Methylobacterium mesophilicum SR1.6/6: one gene and its partner. The protein of the gene in region 1 interacts with the protein of each later gene in a pairwise test. Links are inferred from orthologs where the notes say so. Each region holds a gene or a part of one and is shown on either strand. Other genes may lie near its edges. The genes, in order: gyrB and gyrA.

Region 1 (6,529 bases):
CGGTCTTTTCCGCGTTCGGGCCAGAGAAGGGGATGCAGCTCTACGAGCGCGGGATCCGGCGCCGCTTCGCCCCGATGCTCGCGGGCGATCCACGCCGCATCAGGCTCGCCTACTCGCTGATGTTCACCCTCCCGGGCACGCCGGTTCTGCGCTACGGCGACGAGATCGGTATGGGCGACGACCTGACGCTCAAGGAGCGCGATTGCGCCCGCACGCCGATGCAGTGGACCAGCGAGCACCAGGCCGGCTTCTCGAAGGCGAACAAGACCGTCCTGCCGCTCATCGATCACGGTCCCTACGGCTACGCGCACGTCAACGTCGCCGACCAGCGCCACGACCAGGGTTCGCTGCTCAACTGGATGCAGGGGATGATCCGGCAGCGGAAGGAGGCCCCGGAAATCGGCTGGGGCGACGTCGTGGCGTTGGACACGGGCCGGCCGTCGGTCCTGGCGCTGCGCTACGAGTGGCGCGGCAACGCGGTGCTTTGCCTTCACAACCTGGCGCCCGAGCCGGTGGAGGTCGCCCTCGACACGGGCCTTCCCGCGCCGGAGGGCGATATGCTGGTCGATCTCCTCACCGGCGCGCACAGCGAGGCCGGAGACGACGGGACACACTGCCTGTTCGTGGAGGGCTACGGCTACCACTGGTTCCGCATCGGCGGCCTGGACGCGCTCCTGAAGCGCCGCCCCGCGTGAACGCCACCGCCACGGGTGTGCAGTGCCGCCGATCGCGCTAAACGAGGGGGATCCGCGCCTGCCGGGCGCCCGCCACACCGAGTAAGCTATGCCAGGAACGCCCCGCGCCGGGATCATCCCGGTCACGCCCTTCCAGCAGAACTGCACCCTGATCTGGGACGATGCCACCAAGGTCGGCGCCGTGGTCGATCCGGGCGGAGACCTCGACCGGATCGAGGCCGCGATCCGCGAGCAGGGCGTCCAGGTGGAGAAGATCCTGCTGACTCACGGCCATGTCGACCACGCCGCGGGCGCCGACGAATTGCGGGAACGCCTCGGCGTGCCGATCGAGGGGCCGCACCAGGCCGACAAGTTCCTCCTCGACTCTCTTCCGGAGACGGCGGCGAATTACGGCCTCGGCGAAGCCCGTCCGGTGACACCCGACCGCTGGCTCGACGAGGGCGATGCCGTAACGGTGGGGGGGCTTGGCTTCGACATCCTCCACTGCCCGGGGCACTCGCCCGGCAGCGTGGTCTTCGTGAGCCGTGACGCGCGGTTCGCGCTGGTGGGCGACGTGGTGTTCAAGGGTTCGGTCGGCCGCACCGACCTGCCGGGCGGTAACCACGATCAGCTGATCCGGGCCATCAAGGAGAAGGTCCTGCCGCTCGGCGACGACATCGCCTTCATCCCGGGCCACGGCCCGATCGGCACGCTCGGCGAGGAGCGCGTGTCGAACCCCTTCCTGCAGGATTGAGCCCCGCAGGCTGACCCTCGTGCGTGCCGCACGCACGGAATGCCGCGCATCTTGAAGCCCGGAACCCCGTGTCGGGCGATCCGGGACCAAGTCTTCGGGACGGGGATGGCACCCTTCGTTCCGCCACACGCCCCGAAAGGATTGCCCCATGGACAAGCGCCGCGTCGGCCGCTCCGATCTCACGGTCGCGCCCTTCTGCCTCGGCGGCAACGTCTTCGGCTGGACCGCCGACGAAGCCACCTCCTTCGCGATCCTCGACCGGTTCATTGAGCGCGGCTTCGATTTTATCGACACCGCCGACGTGTACTCGCGCTGGGCCCCAGGGCACGCCGGAGGCGAGTCCGAGGCGGTCATCGGCCGCTGGTTCGCGGCCAGGCCGGGCGCACGCGAGAAGATCGTGCTCGCCACCAAGGTCGGCATGGACCTGGGCGAGGCTGGAAAGGGCCTGTCGGCGCGGCATATCGAGCGGGCCTGCGAGGCTTCGCTGCGGAGGCTGCAGACCGACAGGATCGATCTGTACCAGTCGCACCTCGACGACCCCGAGGTTCCGCTGGAAGAGACCCTGCGGGCCCACGAGCGGCTGATTGCTGCCGGGAAGGTCCGGTTCATCGGCGCGTCGAACTACAGCGCGGCGCGGCTGGCTGAGGCGCTCGAGGTATCAACCTCGGCCGGTCTCCCGCGCTACGCGTGTCTTCAGCCCGACTACAGCCTCGCTGAGCGCGGCTTCGAGACCGAGTTGGCGCCGCTGTGCCGGGCCGAGGAGCTCGGCGTGATCGGCTACTTCTCGCTCGCCGCGGGCTTCCTGACCGGCAAGTACCGGTCGACGGAGGACGCTGCGGGCCGGCCCAGGGAGAACCGCGTCGCCAAATACATCACCCCGCGCGGCCTCGCGCTGCTCGACGTGCTGGATTCTGTCGCCGCGGCCGCGGGCGCGAGCCCCGCGCAGGTGGCGCTCGCCTGGATCATCGCCCGCCCGGGCATCACCGCCCCCATCGCCAGCGCCACCTCGGTGGCCCAGCTCGACGAGCTGCTCGGCGCGGCGCGGCTGATGCTCCCGGCGGACGCGATCGCTCGGCTGGATGCGGCCAGCGCGGGCGGGATCCAGGACTAACGCGGCGTTAAGCCGGCCGCTGCAGAAAAGCGAGGCTCGGGCCGGGCGCGAGCCCGTAAAATCGTGCATTCTCAACGCGGAACCCCTATATCAGGCGGACCAAGCGAGAGCGCAGGCGTGGGCGCCCGACGGCGCGAGTCCCTCCGTCGCGTACAGACCCGTCTGCCCGAGGAAGTTCATGTCCGATACCCCCCAGAGCGAGCACGCCGACTACGGCGCGGAATCGATCCGCGTACTGAAGGGCCTCGACGCCGTCCGGAAGCGGCCCGGCATGTATATCGGCGATACGGACGACGGCTCCGGCCTCCACCACATGGTGTACGAGGTCGTGGACAACGCCATCGACGAGGCCCTGGCCGGCCACGCCGATCTCGTGACGGTGACCCTCAACACCGACGGCTCCTGCACCGTCACCGACAACGGTCGCGGCATCCCGGTGGACATCCACAAAGAGGAGGGCGTCTCGGCGGCCGAGGTCATCATGACCCAGCTGCACGCGGGCGGAAAATTCGACCAGAACTCCTACAAGGTCTCCGGCGGCCTCCACGGCGTCGGCGTGTCGGTGGTGAACGCTCTGTCGTCGTGGCTGCGCCTGCGCATCTGGCGCAATGACACGGAGCACGCCATGGAGTTCCGCCACGGCGACGCCGTGGCGCCCCTCACCATCGTCGGGCCCGGCAGCGGCCGGCGCGGCACGGAAGTGACCTTCCTGCCCTCCACCGACACCTTCACGATGATCGAGTTCGACTACGCGACGCTGGAGAAGCGCCTGCGCGAACTCGCCTTCCTGAATTCGGGTGTGCGCATCGTCCTGACCGACGCGCGCCACGCCGAGAAAAAGCGCGAGGAACTCTACTACGAGGGCGGGATCGAGGCCTTCGTCCGCTACCTCGATCGCTCGCGCAAGCCGATCGACGGCATGGTGAGCCCGGTGGTCGTCCGGTCGGAGCGCGACGGCATTCGCGTCGAGGTGGCTTTCTGGTGGAACGACTCGTTCAACGAGACGGTCCTGCCGTTCACCAACAACATCCCGCAGCGCGACGGCGGCACGCACATGGCGGGCTTCCGCGCCGCCCTGACCCGGCAGATCACCGGCTACGCAGACTCCTCGGGCATCTCCAAGAAGGAGAAGGTCTCGCTCACGGGCGAGGATTGTCGCGAGGGGCTGACCGCGGTGATCTCCGTGCAGGTGCCGGACCCGAAATTCTCCTCGCAGACCAAGGACAAGCTCGTCTCGTCCGAGGTGCGGCCGGCGGTGGAGAACGTCCTCAACGAGGGTCTCTCCACGTGGCTTGAGGAGAATCCCTCGCAGGCCCGTTCCGTCATGGGCAAAGTGGTGCTCGCCGCTTCGGCCCGCGAGGCGGCCCGCAAGGCCCGCGAGACCGTGACCCGCAAGGGCGCGCTCGACATCGCCTCGCTGCCCGGCAAGCTCGCCGACTGCCAGGAGCGCGACCCGAGCAAGTGCGAGATCCTTCTGGTGGAGGGTGATTCCGCCGGCGGCTCGGCCAAGCAGGGCCGCGACCGGACGTTCCAGGCGGTGCTGCCGCTGCGCGGCAAAATCCTCAACGTCGAACGTGTGCGCGCAGACCGGATGCTGTCCTCGGCCGAGATCGGCACGCTGATCACGGCACTGGGCGCCGGGATCGGTCGTTCGTCGACGGACCGGGAAGGCTTCAATCCCGAGAAGCTGCGGTACCACCGCATCATCATCATGACCGACGCGGACGTGGATGGGTCGCACATCCGGACGTTGCTGCTGACCTTCTTCTTCCGCCAAATGCCGGAATTGATCGAGCGCGGCCACCTCTTCATCGCGCAGCCGCCTCTCTACAAGGCCGAGCGGGGCCGCCGGGCGATCTACCTCAAGGACGAGCGCGCTCTCGAGGATTACCTCATCGACCAGGGCACGGAGGGCGCAGTTCTGCGCCTCTCAACGGGCGCCGAGTTCACCGGGCCGCAACTCAAGAGCCTTGTCGAGGAGGCTCGCACCTTCCGGAGCATCCTGCAGGGTCTGCACACCCGCTACGACCGCACCGTCGTCGAGCAGGCGGTCCTGGCCGGAGCGTTCGATCCCGAAGCCGCCTCCCGCCCAGGTGAGGCGGAGGTTCTCGCCGACATGACAGCCCGCCGGCTCGATGCCATCGCGGACGAGATCGAACAGGGCTGGTCAGGCGAGGCCTTCGAGGGCGGCTATCGCCTGAGCCGGACACTGCGTGGCGTGCGCCAGGTGGCGACGCTCGATGCCGGGCTCATCACGTCGCAAGAGGCCCGCCGCCTCGCCGAACGGGCCGACGCGTTCCGGGAGATCTACGGCGAGCCCGCGACGCTGATGCGGAAGGCCGACGAGACGGTGCTGCACGGCCCGGTCGCCCTGTTCGAGGCGGTCATGGCTTTCGGCCGCAAGGGCCTGCAGCTCCAGCGTTACAAGGGCCTCGGCGAGATGACCGCCCAGCAGTTGTGGGAGACCACCCTCGACCGGGACGTGCGTTCGCTGCTGCAGGTGAAGGTCAAGGACGTCACCGACGCCGACGATCTCTTCGTCAAGCTGATGGGCGACGTCGTCGAGCCGCGGCGGGAGTTTATCCAGGAGAACGCGCTCAGCGTCGCGAATCTGGACGTGTAGCGCGGACGACAGTGGTCTGTCGGTCCGAAACTGCGAGAGTGTCAGGAAATAATGCGCGGTTTTCTGACTACTTCTCGAAAAACGAAGGGCTAGGTTAAGATACTGGAATCACTCCATATTTTGCGTAGTAACCGTGTGCGATGGGCCCTCTCGCTCTTCAAAACCCGATATTGGGGCGCAGCCCATGGGTCGGCGACGTCAGCTGGCATGCTTCAACTACGCTGGCAGTCGCAGGGCTCCCCGCTGCATGATGTTCGGGTGTCTCGCCGCTGATAGCAAAATCTCATGACCAGACGAAGGTACGCATCGATACAGGGCTACCATCCGCGTCTGGTCGTTCGAACATCGCCGGAAAAGGGCGAGGGCTTTCTAGGCTGGGTGCTGCGGCTGACCCAGATCAACGGCTACGAATTTTCTGAATGGATCTTACGTTCGGCGGGCATGAGAGCCCCGGACCTTCTCTCGCGTGAGGGCGTCATAGAGCGTCTGCGCCTGATGACACAGGTGGCGGTGCATGACCTGCAGACGCTCGTGCCACGGTTGGATACCGCTGGTTGGCGGTGGGCGGAAATACCGGGGATGGACATCTCGGTAGCCCTGTTCGACGCACGAAAGCCGAAGGTCTGCCCCGTCTGCTTGGCTGAGAAAGGCTTCGTCCAAGCGGCTTGGGGTCTACGCATATGGACCTGCTGCCCGGACCATGAGTGTAGGCTCGTGAACGTGTGTCCGCGCTGCGGCTCGCCGATCACATGGAGGCGTCGACACGTCGACCTTTGTCCTAATCCCAACTGCGGTGGCCGTTATTCCAGCTCGGAGATCCAAAGGGCCGGCGAGGAGGAAGTAGAGCTTGCCCTCCTGCTGGGTCAAGCACTCGGTTCCGAAACGCTTTCGCGCCTTCCGGCCCTCACCAGCGTGTTCGGCGAGTTGTCGCCCCAGGACATCGTGACCATGGCAAGCCGGCTCGGCTTCAGACGCATGCGCGAGACGTATCGCGGAAGCGCTGACTCGTCCGACATCGCGGAAGCCGCGATCAAAGCGGCCCGGCTGTTGTCTAACTGGCCGACGGGCTTTCACGACTTCATCAGGTCACAAAGAGTTCTCGCGGACGGCTCGACGACGGGCGGGGCGGCGCGGGATCCCGAGATCACGTTCCTACTCCGAGCTAAAACCTGGAACGGTGAGTTCCTCTTGCCCTCCGAAGCCAGGTTCATCTTCGCAAAGGAGTTCCAGAACTTCTTGGACATCACGGGAGATGGTCGCGCGCCTGCCCTGCGACAGGCCCTGGCGGGCGAAGGGTCCTCCGACCGTTGGATGTCGCTCCCTCAGGCGGCTAAAGCGCTTGGGATCGACCGGAGAACTCTGGCTCG
Region 2 (6,674 bases), 1.9 Mb from region 1 along the record:
GCTCCTCGGCGGAGAACAGCGGCGCCTTGCCGGGATGGACGCCGATGGCGATCACGAGGCGGTCCACCAGCCGGCAGGCTTGGCGGATCACGTCGAGATGGCCGTTCGTGACCGGATCGAACGAGCCGGCGTAGAGGGCAGTGCGGGTCATTAGGGCCCGACCTAGAGCATTTTCGCGCCGGACGGAACCGGGCGGCGCCTCAGGCCTCCTCGCCGCCCTCGGGGCCGGCCTCGGCGCCCTCGTCCTCGCCCTCGATGTGCTCCACCGAGACGACCTTCTCGTCCTTGGCGGTGTTGAACACCGTAACGCCCTGCGAGGCGCGACCGACGATGCGGATGTCGTCCACCGGCACGCGGATCAGCTGGCCGCCGTCGGTGACCAGCATGATCTGGTCCGAGGCCTCGACGGGGAAAGACGCCACGAGGCTGCCGTTGCGGGCGTTGACCCGCATCGCCGTGATGCCCTTCCCGCCGCGTCCCGAGGTCCGATACTCGAACGACGAGGAGCGCTTGCCGAAGCCCCGCTCCGACAGGGTCAGCACGTACTGCTCGGCGCCCCCCATCTCGTTGTAGCGGTCGAGCGAGATGGCCGCCGCCTCGGCGCCGTCCTCGGCCTCCGCGTCGCCGTTCTCCTCCGCCTCGCCGGTCACGGCGCGGCGCATCTTCAGGTAGCCGGCCCGCTCTTCCGCGGTAGCGTCGAAGGCGTTCAGGATGGTCATCGAGATGACCCGGTCGTCCTTGGCCAGCAGGATGCCGCGGACGCCGGTCGAGTCGCGGCCCTTGAACACGCGCACGTCCTCGACGGGGAAGCGGATGCACTGACCCAGAGCGGTGGTCAGCAGCACGTTCTGGTCCGGTCGGCAGATCTCGACGTGGACGATGTGGTCGCCCGGGTCGAGCTTCATGGCGATCTTGCCGTTGCGGTTCACCGTGGTGAAGTCCGACAGCTTGTTGCGCCGGACGTTGCCGCGCGCGGTCGCGAACATGACGTCGAGCGTCTCCCAGGACGCTTCGTCCTCGGGAAGCGGCATGATCGTGGTGATGCGCTCGGAGGTGTCCTGCAACTGCAGGATATTCACCAGCGCCTTGCCGCGGGCGTTCGGGGCGGCCATCGGCAGGCGCCAGACCTTCTCCTTGTAGGCCTGGCCCTGGCTAGAGAAGAACAGCACCGGCGTGTGGGTGTTGGCCACGAACAGGCGGGTGACGAAATCCTCGTCGCGGGTCGCCATGCCGGAGCGGCCCTTCCCGCCCCGGCGCTGGGCCCGGTAGGTCGAGAGCGGCACGCGCTTGACGTAGCCGGCGTGCGACACGGTCACCACCATGTCCTCGCGGGCGATCAGGTCCTCGTCCTCGACGCTGCCGTCGAAGTCGACGATCTCGGTCCGGCGCGGGGTGGCGAACTGCTCGCGGACTTCGGCGAGCTCGCCCTTGACGATCCCCTGGATGCGGGCGCGCGAGCGCAGGATGTCGAGGTAGTCGGCGATCTCGTCGGCCAGCGTCTTCAGCTCGTCGCCGACCTCGTCGCGGCCGAGCGCCGTGAGGCGCTGCAGGCGCAGGTCGAGGATGGCGCGGGCCTGGGTCTCGGACAGGCGGTAGGTCCCGTCCTCGGCGACGCGGTGGCGCGGGTCGTCCACGAGCGCGATCAGCGGCGCGATGTCGTGGGCCGGCCAGTCGCGGGCCATCAGGGCCTCGCGGGCCGTGTTCGGGTCCGGCGAGGTCCGGATCAGCCGGATGACTTCGTCGATGTTGGCGACCGCGATGGCGAGGCCGCACAAGACGTGGGCGCGCTCGCGGGCCTTGCCGAGCAGGAACTTGGTCCGCCGGGAGACGACCTCCTCGCGGAAGTCGACGAAGGCCTGGAGCAGGTCCTTCAGGTTCATCAGCTCGGGGCGGCCGCCGTTCAGCGCCACCATGTTGCAGCCGAAGGAGCTCTGCAGCGGCGTGAACCGGTAGAGCTGGTTCAGCACCACGTCGGCCATGGCGTCGCGCTTGATCTCGACGACGATACGCATGCCCGTCCGGTCGGATTCGTCGCGCAGGTCGGAGATGCCCTCGACGCGCTTCTCCTTCACCAGCTCGGCGATCTTCTCGACGAGCGTCGCCTTGTTCACCTGGTAGGGGATCTCGGTGAAGATCAGCGCCTCGCGCTCCTTGCGCAGCTCCTCGACATGCGACTTGGCGCGCATGATCACCGAGCCGCGGCCGGTGGCGTAGGCCTGCCGCGTGCCGGCGCGGCCCAGGATCATGCCGCCGGTCGGGAAGTCCGGCCCGGGCACGATCTCGGTGAGCTGCTCGATGGTCAGCCCCGGCTCGTCGATCAGGGCCACGCAGGCGTCGATCAGCTCGCCGAGATTGTGCGGCGGGATGTTGGTCGCCATGCCGACCGCGATGCCGCCGGCGCCGTTGACCAGCAGGTTCGGGAAGCGGGCGGGGAGGACGGTCGGCTCCTCGCGCGACTCGTCGTAGTTCGGTCCGAAATCGACGGTGTTCTTGTCGATGTCGGTGAGCAGCGCGGTCGCGGGCTTGGCCAGCCGCGATTCGGTGTAGCGCATGGCGGCCGGCGGATCGCCGTCCACCGAGCCGAAATTGCCCTGCCCGTCGATGAGCATCAGGCGCATGGAGAAGTCCTGCGCCATCCGCACCAGGGCGTCATAGATCGATTGGTCGCCGTGCGGGTGGTAGAGACCGATCACGTCGCCGACGATGCGCGCCGACTTGACGTATTTCCGCTCGGGCAGGTGCCCGGATTCGAAGGCGGAGTAGAGGATGCGCCGGTGCACCGGCTTGAGCCCGTCGCGCGCGTCGGGAAGCGCCCGGCTCACGATCACGCTCATGGCGTAATCGAGGTAGGAGCGGCGCATCTCGTCGGTGATGGAGACGGGGCGGATGTCGCTGGCGGGCGGGGCGGCGCCAGTCGGATCGTTCTCGGCCAAGTCGATTTCCGTTCTGAAGCCCGAAAGGGCGATGCTCGCGGCCCGAGCGCGGCGCGCGATGCGCCGGACCGGCCTTGCGGAAGAGCAGTGATATCAGACGGTTAAATAAGGTTTTCCGAGGCCGCCCGCAAGGTCGCCGACAGGGGCGCGTCCCGGCCCGCTCGGGGGTCGGGACGCAGGTCGGTTCGCTCAGTAGAACGTCAGATGGCGGTGGCCCACGGCGCGGCCGCGGAACGCGTGGTGTCGGTAGCCGTGATGCCGGTAGCCGTAGTGGCGACGGAAACCGTAGTGGCGGTGCCAATGGTGCCGGCGCCAATGGTGGCGACGGTGCCAATGATGTCGATGATGCCAGTGGCGCCGCCAGTGATGGCGCCGGTGCCAGTGGCGGCGGTAGTGCCAGCGGGCCTGCTGCACCGCGGGGGCGGGTGCCGCAGCGTCGGCGGTCGCCGGGACCGGAAGGGGCGCCGCGCGCGCGGGCACGCTCGCCAGCCCGCCGAGCAGGGCGGCGAGGAGGACCAGGATTGGCCAGGGTCGCATCGTTTCTCTCCCGTGTGAGCACCCGTCCGAGTCCAGCGGATCCGGGCCGGCACGAGGCTCGCACCGTCGCCTGAAACGGCCAAGGTCGGCAAACGGTTCGATCCGGTGTGACTGCGCAGCCGCACGACCCTTGCACGGGGTTAAGAAACGCCCAGTTTGCAAAAGACGCATCCGGGCCGTCCCCTGCCCGGCCTTCGACGAGCCGCGCAAGATCTCCATGGCGTTCGCGTTCCTCGACTCCGTCCGAACTCTCCTGCCCCGCCGCTTCCGGGACCGCCGCCCGCGGGTCGCGGTGGTGCGGCTCTCCGGGACCATCGGGGCGGTCTCGCCGCTCCGCCCGGGCCTCTCGATCGGCGGCGTCGCGGGCAGCCTGGAGCGGGCCTTCGGCATGCCCGGGGCCAAGGCGGTGGCGATCGTCATCAACTCCCCCGGCGGCTCGCCCGCACAGTCGCACCTGATCCACCGGCGCATCCGGGCGCTGGCCGACGAGAAGAGCCTGCCGGTGATCGCCTTCGTGGAGGATGTGGCGGCGTCCGGCGGCTACATGATCGCGTGCGCGGCCGACGAGATCGTCGCCGATCCGACGTCGATCGTCGGCTCCATCGGCGTGGTCTCGGCCGGGTTCGGCTTTCACGGCCTGCTGGAAAAGCTCGGCGTCGAGCGTCGCGTCCACACGCAGGGCGAGGCGAAGTCGATGCTCGACCCGTTCCGCCCCGAGGATCCCGCCGACGTGGAGCGCCTGAAGCGCATCCAGGCCGACGTGCAGGACCTGTTCACCGGCCTCGTCACCGCTCGCCGCCCCGGCCTGTCGAAGGCCGAGAACCTGTTCACCGGCGCGGTCTGGACCGGGCGGCAGGCGCTGGCGCTCGGCCTCGTCGATGCGCTCGGCGACGTGCGCACCGCAACGCGCGCGCGCTTCGGCGAGAAGGTCGACCTCCGGCTCGTGGCCGAGGCCCGGGGCGGATTGCTCTCCCGCCTGCTGCGCCGGGGAGGCGCTCCGGGCGGGATCGAGGCCGGGATCGGGCTCGCCGAGGGCGCGGTCGCGGCCGTCGAGGAGCGCGCGGCCTTCGCCCGCTACGGGCTGTAGGACGAGGGTCGCGGGCGCGACCCTCCGGTAGCCCGCTACCGCCCCGCACGCCGGGCCGAGACGCGCGCCAGGGCGGCGAGGTCCTTCTCGCCGTCGCCGTGGCTGATCGCCTCGATCAGGCCGTCGCGCAGGACGCTGGCGAAGGGCATCGGCACACCCGCACCCTCCGCGGCTTGGAGGGCGAGCCGCACGTCCTTGGCGCCGAGCTTGAGGATGAAGCCCGGGGGCTCGTAGCGGTTCTGGGCGATCGACGCGCCGTAGCCCTTGTAGACCGGCGAGGCGAACAGGGTGTTGGTCATCAGGTCCAGGAAGTCGGCGCCCGCGACTTCGTGGCCCTCCGTGAGGGCGCAGGCTTCCGCCATGGCCTCGATGGCGGAGATCAGCATGAAGTTGCCGGCGAGCTTGACGGCGTTCGCCCGCACCGGATCCTCGCCGAAGCGCCAGGTCTTGGCGCCCATGGCGTCGAGCAGCGGTCCCGCGCGGTCGATGTAATCGGCGGCGCCCGCCGCCACGATGTTGAGCTTGCCGGCCTCCGCCACGTCCGGCCGCCCGAAGACCGGCGCCGAGATGTAGGGCACGCCCGCCCGCGCGTGCACGGCGGCGAGCTGCTTGGCGAGCGCCACCGAGACCGTGCTCATGCCGATGTGCAGGCCGGGCCGCTCCGGCCGGTCGAGCAGGCCGCCCGCCACGATCACGGCTTCGAGCGCCGCGTCGTCGGCCAGCATGGTGATGACGGCCTCCCCGGCGAAAGCCTCGGCGGCGCTGCCCACCGGGGTGACCCCTTCGATGCCCTTCGCGGCCTCCGGCGAGCGGTTCCAGGCGCGGACCCGGTGTCCGGCCCGCGCGAGGCTGGCCGCCATGCCGCGGCCCATCCGCCCCATTCCGATGATTCCGACGTCCATGCCGTGCTCCTCGCGGCTGATCTGCCGTCCGCCAACCTGGGCGACCCCGGCCGGCGGTCAACGGGTCCGCGCGCGGATTTGCGTCGATCGCGGCGCGTGGCAAGCTTGCCCCATGCTGCACAACCGCATCACCGACATTCCCGGCCTGCGTGTCGGTCACGCCAGCGACATTTCGGTCGCGAGCGGCGTCACCGCGATCCTGTTCGACGCCCCTGTCGTGGCCTCGGTCGACGTGCGGGGCGGCGGGCCGGGTACCCGCGAGACCGACCTGCTCGACCCCGAGCGCACCGTGGAGCGGATCGACGCCCTCGTCCTGTCCGGCGGCTCCGCCTTCGGGCTCGACGCGGCCGCCGGCGTGACCGCGTGGCTCGCCGAGGCCGGGCGCGGCTTCCCGGTCGGCGGCATGCGCGTCCCGATCGTGCCCGGCGCGATCCTGTTCGATCTCCTGAACGGCGGCGACAAGGAATGGGGCCGCTACCCGCCCTACCGTGAACTCGGCTTCGCGGCCGCCGGCGCGGCCGCGGAGGATTTCGCCCTGGGCTCGGTGGGAGCCGGGACCGGCGCCCGCACGGGCCGGCTCAAGGGTGGGATCGGCTCGGCGTCGGCCCGCGTGGCGGGGACGGGTTTTCGGGTCGGGGCGCTCGTGGCGGTGAACGCCTTCGGCAACGCGACCATCGGGGACGGGCCGCATTTCTGGGCCGCGCCCTTCGAGGAGGGCGCGGAGTTCGGCGGCCTGGGCTCGCCGGCCCGGCTGACGCCGGAGGCCCTCACCTTCCCGGGCCGGGCGCTGCCGGGCGCCGCCACGACGCTCGCCGTCGTGGCGACCGACGCGGCACTGACCAAGGCGCAGTGCCGGCGCCTCGCGGTGGCGGCCCAGGACGGCCTCGCCCGGGCCCTCGTGCCGGCCCACACGCCGCTGGACGGGGATCTGGTCTTCGCGGCGGCCACCAGCGCCGTGCCGCTCTCCGACCCGGTGGTTGAGATGGCACGGCTGGGCGATGCCGCCGCGCGGGTGCTGGCCAGGGCGGTCGCGCGAGGCGTGTTTTCCGCCACGAGCCTGCCCGGCCATGCGGGCGCGCCGCCGCTGTCCTGGACCGGCCTGCCGCCGGCTTGGTGCGATCTGTTCGGCGTCTGATCCACGCCGCCGAATCGGACCCGCGCGGAACGAAGTGCCGGGAGAGGGGTTTCCGGCCGCGGCCGAAGGCCGTGTCGTGG

What was found.
Region 2: the proteins of gyrB (region 1) and gyrA interact in binary tests that used the Escherichia coli proteins (3 or more experiments, as listed by UniProt). The link is inferred for Methylobacterium mesophilicum SR1.6/6 from one-to-one orthologs.

The regions. Positions count from the first base shown.
Region 1 is NZ_CP043538.1:2,945,475-2,952,003, forward strand. The notes cover bases 2,347-5,439. They hold gyrB (DNA topoisomerase (ATP-hydrolyzing) subunit B), read left to right. Parts: upstream 2,347-2,717; coding sequence 2,718-5,162; downstream 5,163-5,439. Other genes in these bases: MMSR116_RS14020 (aldo/keto reductase), read left to right, coding at 2,347-2,539. In the rest of the region: MMSR116_RS14010 (alpha-amylase family protein), read left to right, coding at 1-695; MMSR116_RS14015 (MBL fold metallo-hydrolase), read left to right, coding at 784-1,428; more of MMSR116_RS14020, read left to right, coding at 1,577-2,346; MMSR116_RS14030 (TniQ family protein), read left to right, coding at 5,448-6,529. UniProt on the Escherichia coli protein: DNA gyrase negatively supercoils closed circular double-stranded DNA in an ATP-dependent manner to maintain chromosomes in an underwound state.
Region 2 is NZ_CP043538.1:4,865,465-4,872,138, reverse strand. Bases 1-3,238 are described here. They hold gyrA (DNA gyrase subunit A), read right to left. Parts: upstream 2,934-3,238; coding sequence 201-2,933; downstream 1-200. Other genes in these bases: MMSR116_RS23115 (hypothetical protein), read right to left, coding at 3,123-3,238; coaD (pantetheine-phosphate adenylyltransferase), read right to left, coding at 1-151. Also shown: more of MMSR116_RS23115, read right to left, coding at 3,239-3,470; MMSR116_RS23110 (S49 family peptidase), read left to right, coding at 3,688-4,557; MMSR116_RS23105 (NAD(P)-dependent oxidoreductase), read right to left, coding at 4,593-5,480; MMSR116_RS23100 (P1 family peptidase), read left to right, coding at 5,572-6,594. UniProt on the Escherichia coli protein: A type II topoisomerase that negatively supercoils closed circular double-stranded (ds) DNA in an ATP-dependent manner to maintain chromosomes in an underwound state.